DNA from 2 places in the Streptomyces sp. NPDC004126 genome. Region 2 is predicted to be linked to the other one. Evidence: riboswitches for the same ligand, from Rfam matches in the RefSeq annotation. Region 2 holds a riboswitch; the other holds the start of a gene.
What was found. A riboswitch is a leader RNA that binds a small molecule or an ion and turns the genes downstream of it on or off. The one in region 2 is predicted to bind S-adenosylmethionine.
Positions count from the first base shown of each region.

Region 1: linked by a shared signal. The riboswitch ahead of thrC (threonine synthase) and the one ahead of ACQKM2_RS18190 (aminotransferase class V-fold PLP-dependent enzyme) in region 2 are both predicted to bind S-adenosylmethionine.

Region 1 is NZ_JBNNPF010000073.1:27,885-32,285, reverse strand. Features, by position in the region: gene ACQKM2_RS37415 (alpha,alpha-trehalose-phosphate synthase (UDP-forming)) at 1-813, opposite strand, end outside; gene ACQKM2_RS37410 (glucosyl-3-phosphoglycerate synthase) at 905-1,882, opposite strand; SAM riboswitch class I at 2,100-2,238, shown strand; gene thrC (threonine synthase) at 2,256-3,530, shown strand; gene ACQKM2_RS37400 (MoaD/ThiS family protein) at 3,568-3,843, shown strand; gene ACQKM2_RS37395 (cold-shock protein) at 4,267-4,401, shown strand, end outside.
Region 2 is NZ_JBNNPF010000017.1:83,247-87,647, forward strand. Features, by position in the region: gene ACQKM2_RS18180 (rhomboid family intramembrane serine protease) at 1-311, shown strand, start outside; gene ACQKM2_RS18185 (Lrp/AsnC family transcriptional regulator) at 308-589, shown strand; gene ACQKM2_RS18190 (aminotransferase class V-fold PLP-dependent enzyme) at 723-2,114, opposite strand; SAM riboswitch class IV at 2,351-2,467, opposite strand; gene trpD (anthranilate phosphoribosyltransferase) at 2,558-3,622, opposite strand; gene ACQKM2_RS18200 (cytochrome b) at 3,786-4,401, opposite strand, start outside.

The DNA.
Region 1 (4,401 bases), on a different contig from region 2:
GTGGGCGAGCGAGCGCAGGTCGTCGCCGTCTACCCCGAGGGGGTAGGCGGTCGCCGCGGTGAACCGCTTCTCCCCGTACCAGCCGTCCGCCGTCATCCTGCGGTGGTTGACCCCGGGGCCGCTGTTCCGGGGGACGTACGAGTCCGCGACGCCGCGCTCGTCGTCCATGGTGGCGCCGCTGACGAAGTTGAGCGCCCAGCGTTCGGTGTGGAACCCGAGGCGGTCCGCCCCCAGCATTCCCCACACCAGTTCCTTCCTGATGTCGTCCGGGAGCATGCCCAGGAACTCCCACGACGCCCACGGAGTGTGCGTGAAGTGCGCGATCCGCAGGTCCGGGCGCAGTTCCCGCAGCTGTCCCGGGACCAGGGCGAGGTGGTAGTCCTGGACCAGCACCGACGCCCCCTCCGCGGCCTCCTCGGCCAGGGCCTCGGCGAAGGCGCGGTTGTAGGCGGTGTACGAGGCCCAGCGGCGCCGGAACCCGGCGTCGAAGACGGGTTCGCGGGGGACGTCGTACAGGTGGTGGTGGGTGAACCAGAGCACGGAGTTCGCGATGCCGTTGTACGCGTCGTCGTACACCGCCGGGTGGATGTCCAGCATCCGGACGCCCGGCTCGGAGACGCCCCGGCGGACGGCCTCCCGGTCGGCCTCGGACAGGGCCGCGCAGATCCACAGGGCCTCCGGCTGCGCCGCGAGCGCCGCGGACAGGCCGGAGACGAGGCCGCCGCCGCCGCGCCGGGCACTGAGGGTGCCGTCGGCGGCGAGGGCGTAAGAGAGCGGGCCGCGGTTGGCGGCGACGAGTACCTGAGAAGCCATGCCGCGAACCTAGCCCGGGGCCCGCTCGCTCAAACGTCCGGGAAATGTCCGGTTCATCACGTACTGGTCAAGGCGGGGGCGCGCCTGGGGGTCACGCCACCCGTCGGACCGCGTACTCCTCGATCTCCGCCATCGGCGGCCGCTCCTCCGTGTCCACGGCGTACGTGCGCGGTACGAACCCGTCCGGCCCCCGCTCGAACTGGGTGAGCTCCGGCCGGACGTGGGGGTACCCCCAGCGGTAGCTGGGGGAGTGCCCGCGGGAGAGCCGCAGCTGCGCGGTGCGGTAGATCGCGGCGGCCATCCGGCCCAGGGCCTGCCCGTCCTGGTGCCGGTGCAGCCGGACCCCGACGTCCACCTGGGCCAGCGCGTCCAGGCCGACCGTGTGCAGCGCGTCCACGAGCAGCCCCAGCTCCACCCCGTACCCGACGGGGAAGGGGAGGCGTTCCAGCAGGGAGCGGCGTACGGCGTACTCGCCGCCCAGCGGCTGGACGAAGCCGGCCAGCTGGGGCCAGTGGAGGTTGAGGAGCGGGCGGGCCACCAGCTCCGTGACGCGTCCGCCCTGGCCGGGGGCGTCGCCGAGGGGGCGGTCGTACATGGCCTTGACGAACTGCACCTGCGGGTCGGTGAGCAGCGGTCCGACGATCCCGGAGACGAAGGCGGCGTCGAAGTCCCGCAGGTCGGCGTCGACGAAGCAGACGACGTCGCCGGTGGTGGCCAGCAGGGAGCGCCACAGCACCTCGCCCTTGCCGGGCAGGGCCGGGATGCGGGGCAGGATCGAGTCGCGGTGGACGACGCGGGCGCCGGCCTTGGCCGCGACCTCGGCCGTACGGTCGGTGGAGCCGGAGTCGACGACCACCAGCTCGTCCACCAGGGGGACCGGCGGGGCCTCGATCAGGTCGCGCCGGATGATCTCGACGATCTCCCCGACGGTGGCCTCCTCGTCGAGCGCGGGCAGCACCACGCTCACCGTCGTCCCGGCCGCCCGTTTCCGGTCGAGCAGCTGGTCGAGCGGTCGGTCGGCGGCGGACCAGGAGCGGTCTGCCAGCCAGCGCTCCACCTCATCCAGCACTCTCAGCACCCCTTGGGCTTCTCTCCGCGGGTTCCGCGGGCTCTGCGGCACTCGGCTATTTGGGCCGAATTGTGATCCATCTCGCGGTTCGGACGGCTGTCTCAACCACCCGTCCCTTCGGTTACAGTCTTGAACAACGCGAGAGACCACCGCATGCCGGGGGTCCCGCGCACAAACGCACCGGCGCGCCACAGAGCGCGTGTGTCCGGTGCCATACCGCTCATCCAGAGGGGCAGAGGGACACGGCCCGTTGAAGCCCCGGCAACCCTCCAGTCGGTTCTCGCCAGCGCGAGGCCCCGGCTAGGGAAGGTGCCAATTCCGTCTCATGGCGAAGTGCGCCATGGGGAAGATGAGGAGAAAGGGCCTCGCCATCATGGCTGCACAGACTGTCGCCACCTCTGTCGACCTCGGACCCGCCACCGGACTTTCCTGTCGCGAGTGCGGTACCCGCTTCGAGCTCGGCCCCATCTTCGCCTGCGTCGAGTGCTTCGGTCCCCTGGAAGTCGCCTACGAGCTGCCGCTCGGCGACCCGGAGGCCCTGCGCGCCGCGATCGAGGCCGGTCCGAACAACATCTGGCGTTACGCGCCGCTGCTGCCCGTCCCGGTGGACGTGGCCTCCAAGCCGAGCCTGAACCCGGGCTTCACCAAGCTGGTGGACGCCGAGAACCTGGCCAAGGAGCTGGGCGTCACCGGCAAGCTCTACGTCAAGGACGACTCCGGCAACCCGACGCACTCCTTCAAGGACCGCGTCGTGGCCATCGCCGTCGAGGCCGCCCGCGCCTTCGGCTTCACCACCCTGTCCTGCTCCTCCACCGGCAACCTGGCCGGCGCCGTCGGCGCCGCGGCCGCCCGCGCCGGCTTCCGGTCCTGCGTGTTCATCCCGCACGACCTGGAGCAGGGCAAGGTCGTCATGGCCGGTGTCTACGGCGGCGACCTGGTCGGCATCGAGGGCAACTACGACGACGTCAACCGCTTCTGCTCCGAGCTCATCGGCGACCCGCTGGGCGAGGGCTGGGGCTTCGTCAACGTCAACCTGCGCCCCTACTACGGCGAGGGCTCCAAGACCCTGGCGTACGAGATCTGCGAGCAGCTCGGCTGGCAGCTGCCCGACCAGATCGTCATCCCGATCGCGTCCGGCTCCCAGCTGACGAAGATCGACAAGGGTCTCCAGGAGCTGGTCAAGCTCGGCCTCGTCGAGGACAAGCCCTACAAGATCTTCGGCGCCCAGGCCGAGGGCTGCTCCCCGGTGTCCACCGCCTTCAAGGCCGGCCACGACGTGGTGCGCCCGCAGAAGCCGAACACCATCGCCAAGTCCCTGGCCATCGGCAACCCGGCGGACGGCCCGTACGTCCTGGACATCGCGCGGCGCACCGGCGGCTACGTCGAGGACGTCAACGACGAGCAGGTCGTCGAGGCCATCAAGATCCTGGCGCGCACCGAGGGCATCTTCGCCGAAACCGCGGGCGGCGTGACCGTCGGCGTGACGAAGAAGTTGATCGAGAACGGGCAGCTCGACCCGGCGCTGACCACGGTGGTCCTGAACACCGGTGACGGTCTCAAGACCCTGGAGGCGGTGGCCGCGGACAGCGGCCAGACGGCCACCATCCGCCCGAGCCTGGACGCGTTCCGCGCCGCCGGCCTGGCCTGACCCTTCCCCCTGACACATCCGGAAAGGCGGTAGCGCCATGAGCGTCAACGTCCGCATCCCCACCATCCTGCGCACCTACACGGGCGGCGCCGCCGAGGTCCCGGCCGAGGGCGCGACCCTCGCCGAGGTCATCGAGTCCCTGGAGAAGAGCCACCCGGGCATCGCCGCGCGCGTCCTGGACGACCAGGGCAAGCTGCGCCGTTTCGTGAACGTCTACGTCAACGACGACGACGTGCGCTTCGAGGGCGGCCTGCAGGCGGCGACGCCCGACGGCGCCGGCGTCTCGATCATCCCGGCCGTCGCCGGAGGCTGACCAGACCGGCACAGTGCCGGCGGCTGCTGATCCGCGACTGACGCGTTCAGAACAGAATTGCCCCCTCCGCTAAAAGTGGAGGGGGCAATTCTGCTTGATTGGGCGCGGTAGAGTTGGGGCAGTCCCCTCCGCTGTTCTTGCCCGCCGCATATGAGCGGGCCTTCGGATGGTTGACATTGAGTCAACATGAGCGCGCCTTTTGGGCCTTTGGTGCGGCTTGTCTGGCCCGAGTTGCCCTGGAATATGCCAAGTTTTCACCCTATTTCCAGCTTTCCGTGTGTCCAGATTTCTCGTCGGATTGACCTGTTGCTGACAGCACCGGTGCGGATACATTCAGCCGCGGTCGAGGCGTTCCGGCGCAAGTTCTGACCCGGGACCGCGAAGTGCGGTCCTGCGCAAGGGCCAGTAATAGGGGAGTTAGGCATGGCTCAGGGCACCGTCAAGTGGTTCAACGCGGAGAAGGGCTACGGCTTCATCGCGGTCGACGGTGGTGCGGATGTGTTCGTCCACTACAGCGCCATCCAGATGGACGGGTACCGCACCCTTGAAGAGGGTCAG
Region 2 (4,401 bases):
TGGTGGGCGCGTCGGGGGCGATCTCGGCGGCGCTCGGGGCCTTCCTGTGCCTCTTCCCGCGGGCGCGGGTGACCAGCCTGTTCCCGTTCCTGCTCTTCCTGCCGCTGCGGTTCCCGGCGTGGATCGTGCTGCTGTTCTGGTTCGGCCTCCAGTGGCTGGCGGCGCACCGCGCGGGGAGCGGTCCCGGGGTCGCCTACCTGGCCCACGTCGTGGGCTTCTCCCTCGGCTTCTGCTACGCGTGGGCCCGCTATCGCCGTACGACTAGAGTGAGGAGACCAGTGACTGCCGGCGAGGGAGACAGCCAACCGTGATCACCGCGATCGTGCTCATCAAGACCAGCGTGGACCGGATCCCCGAGATCGCCGAGTCCATCGCGCAGCTGGACAGCGTCAGCGAGGTCTACTCCGTCACCGGTACGTACGACCTGATCGCCCTGGTCCGGGTGGCCCGCCACGAGAACCTCGCGGACATCATCCCGGGCCGCATCAGCAAGATCCCGGGCGTCGAGGCCACCGACACGCACGTCGCGTTCCGCACGTACTCGCAGCACGACCTCGAAGCCGCGTTCGCCATCGGCCTGGACGCGTAGCCCTCTCCCCGGGCCGGTACGGAGCCGCTGTGCGGGGCCACTCCTGGGGGCTCCGCCCCCAGACCCCCGCGCCTCAAACGCCGGCGGGGCTGGGATGTGCTGCGCACATCCAGCCCGCGCGGCGCCACCCCCGCTACACGGCGGGAACGCAGCGGCCCTCTTCCGTGCGGTACTGCCACTTCGCCCCGTCCGCGACGAGTTCCTTGACCGCGCGGACGAACCGCTCCACGTGCTCGTCCGGCGTCCCCGCCCCGAAGCTGACCCGGATCGCGTTCAGCGACCGCTCCCCCGGCGCCGCCTCCGGCGCCCCGCACTCCCCCTGGGCCTGCGGCTCGCTGCCCAGCAGGGTGCGCACCAGCGGGTGGGCGCAGAACAGCCCGTCCCGCACCCCGATCCCGTACTCGGCGGACAGCGCGGCCGCGAAGTGCGAGCTGTTCCAGCCGTCGACCACGAACGAGATGACGCCGACGCGCGGCGCGTCGTCCCCGAACAGGGACAGCACCCGCACCGCCGGGACCTCCGCCAGGCCCTCGCGGACCTTGGCGATGAGGTGCTCCTCCCGGGCGACGAGGTTCTCGAAGCCCGCCTCCCGCAGCGCCCGGCAGGCGGAGGCGATGGAGTAGACGCCGATCACGTTCGGGGAGCCGGCCTCGTGGCGGGCGGCGGTGGTGTGCCACTCGACGTCGACGCCGCCGTCCTCGCGGCGGGCCACCTTGCGGGAGGCGCCGCCCCCGGCGAGGTAGGGCTCCGCCTCCTGGAGCCAGTCGGCGCGGCCCGCGAGCACGCCCGAGCCGAAGGGCGCGTACAGCTTGTGCCCGGAGAAGGCGACCCAGTCCACGTCCAGCTCCCGTACGGAGACGGGGTGGTGGGGGGCCAGCTGGGCGGCGTCCAGCACGATCCGCGCGCCGTGGGCGTGCGCGGCGGCGGCGAGTTCCCTCACCGGCCACAGCTCACCGGTGACGTTGGACGCGCCGGTGACGCACACCAGCGCCGGGCCGTAGGGGTCCCGGTCGGCGAGGGCCCGCTCCAGGGTGGCGACGGCCTCGCCGGGGGTACGGGGGGCGTTGAGGTAGGTGACCCGGGCGTCGCCCCAGGGCAGCAGCGAGGCGTGGTGCTCGGTCTCGAAGACGAACACCTGGCAGTCGGCGGGCAGCGCGGCGGCGAGCAGGTTCAGGGAGTCGGTGGTGGACCGGGTGAAGACGACCTGGTCGCAGGGTCGGCAGTCGAGGAACTCGGCGACCGTGGCGCGGCTCTGCTCGAACAGGTCGGTGGACAGCTGCGAGAGGTAGCCGGCGCCGCGGTGGACGCTGCCGTAGTACGGGGCGTACGCGGCGACGTCGTCCCAGACCCGCTGCAGCGCGGGAGCGCTGGCCGCGTAGTCCAGGGCCGCGTAGGTGACCTCGCCGCCGGTGACGAGGGGCACGGTGACGTCCCGGCCGAGCACCGGCAGCGGCCCGTCACAGGCGGGGTCGGCAGCGGCGGTGGCGCAGGCGGCAGTGGTGGCGGCGTTCAGGGATGCGGACATGGCGGTATCTCCCGGCAGGCAGGGCTGAATGGCTTCGGTGTGCCCGTACGCGGGTGCGGCGGCGCGCGGCGACGCCGGCCGTCAGGGGGTACGGGAAGGTCCTCGGACTGATCGGGGGTACGCGGTACGCGGAAGGGACCCTGATCCGAGGGTTGAAGAAGGGGCGGATTCGCCCTATCGCATTCGCTTGCTCACGGAAAACGCTCCTCGAGAGACCAGGACCCCTGGTGTCGAGGGATCCGCGCTTGCCGTAGACCTCGCTGCCTACGGCCTGGTCATCACCCGGGGCACCCCGCCACGGAAGGAGGGTTGCCGGACAGCAAGCCGGGGCCTAAACGCTGTCACTCGTGACCTTGGAGAGCATCCTGCCACAAGATCCCGCACGCGCAAGACCCCGGTCCACATCGTGGACCGGGGTCTTGCCCGAAAGGGACTGCTCGCCCTCAGCGGTTGGTGGCCGCCACCCAGCGGTCCAGCACGGCGCGGGCGGAACCGGAGTCGATGGACTCCGCCGCGCGGGCCATGGCGGCCGCGAGCTGCTCCTCCAGCGTGCCCGTGCCGGGGTCCAGCGCCACCAGGGCGCTCGCCGAGTTCAGCAGGACGGCGTCGCGCACCGGGCCCGTCTCCCCCGCCAGCAGGCGGCGGGCGACGTCCGCGTTGTACGAGGGGTCGCCGCCGCGCAGGGCCGAGATGTCGACCGCGGCGATGCCGACGTCACGGGGGTCGAAGGCGTGCTCGGTGACCTCGCCGTCCCGGACCCACCACACCCGGGAGGTGCCGGTGGTGGTCAGCTCGTCCAGGCCGTCGTCGCCGCGGAAGACCAGCGCGGAGGTGCCCCGCTCGGCGAGCACCCCGGCCATGATCGGGGCCAGCCGCGGGTCCGCCACGCCGACCGCCTGCGCCTTGACGCGGGCCGGGTTGGTGAGCGGGCCGAGGCCGTTGAACGCGGTGCGCACCCCGAGGTCGCGGCGGGCCGAGGCGGCGTACCGCAGGGCCGGGTGGAATACCACCGCGGCGCAGAAGGTGATGCCGGCCTCCTCGGCGACCTGCGCCACCCGCTCCGGGGTGAGGGCCAGGTTGACGCCGAGCTTCTCCAGGACGTCGGAGGAGCCGCTGGCGGAGGACGCCGCCCGGTTGCCATGCTTGACGATCTTGGCTCCGGCGCCGGCGGCCACGATGGCGGACATGGTCGAGATGTTGACCGTCTTGGCGCCGTCGCCGCCCGTGCCGACGATGTCCACGGTCCGCCCGGGCACCTCGATCAGGTTGGCGTGGGCGTACATCGTGCGGACCAGCCCGGTGTACTCGGCGACCGTCTCGCCCTTGGCCCGGAGGGCCACCGCGAAGCCCGCGATCTGCGCGTCCGTGGCCTCGCCCCGCATGATCCGCTCCATCGCCCAGGCGGTGTCCTCGGCGACGAGGTCCTGACGGCTCAGCAGCGCTTCCAGGATGCCCGGCCAGCCGCGGGCCGCCACGCTGTCGCCGCCTGCCGGGGTCGCAACGTTCATGGTCAGCTCCTGCTGCTCGTCGGGTCGTACGTCCGATGGAAAGGATCTCAGCCTATCCAGCCCGGGAGACGGCAAAGAGCCCCGTCCAGTCACTGGACGGGGCTCTCGCCGTGGCGACACCAGGACCGGCCGGGGCCGGTCCCTCAAGCGGTCGTGCCGGAGATCAGTGGTGGCCGTGGCCGGACTGGATCTCCTTGTACTCCTCCGCCGTGGGCTTCGGAATCTGGTTGTTCTCCGCGTAGAAGCCCTTGCTGAGCTTCGCCCGCAGCTTCTCGGAACGCGTCACCTTGCGCTCGACACCGTTCTCGTCGACCGTCGGGCCGATCTCGACCGGCTTGTACTGCTCGTGCGCGGTGAGCGTGTGCAGCTTGCCCTGCGACAGCGGCTCGTGGACCTCGACGAACTCACCGTGCGGCAGGCGCTTGATGATGCCGGTCTCGCGACCGTGCAGCACCTTGTCGTGGTCCCGGCGCTGGAGGCCGAGGCAGATGCGCTTGGTGACGATGAACGCCAGGACCGGGACGACGAAGAAGCCGATCCGGACGAACCACGTGATCGAGTTGATCGACAGGTGGAAGTACTGGGCGAACATGTCGTTGCCGCCGCCGATGAGGAGCACGATGTACTCCGCGATCCAGGCGACACCGAAGGCCGTACGGGTCGGGACGTTGCGCGGGCGGTCCAGGATGTGGTGCTCGCGCTTGTCGCCGGTGACCCAGGACTCGATGAACGGCCAGACGGCGATGGCGCCGAGGACCAGCGGGAAGAGCAGCAGCGGG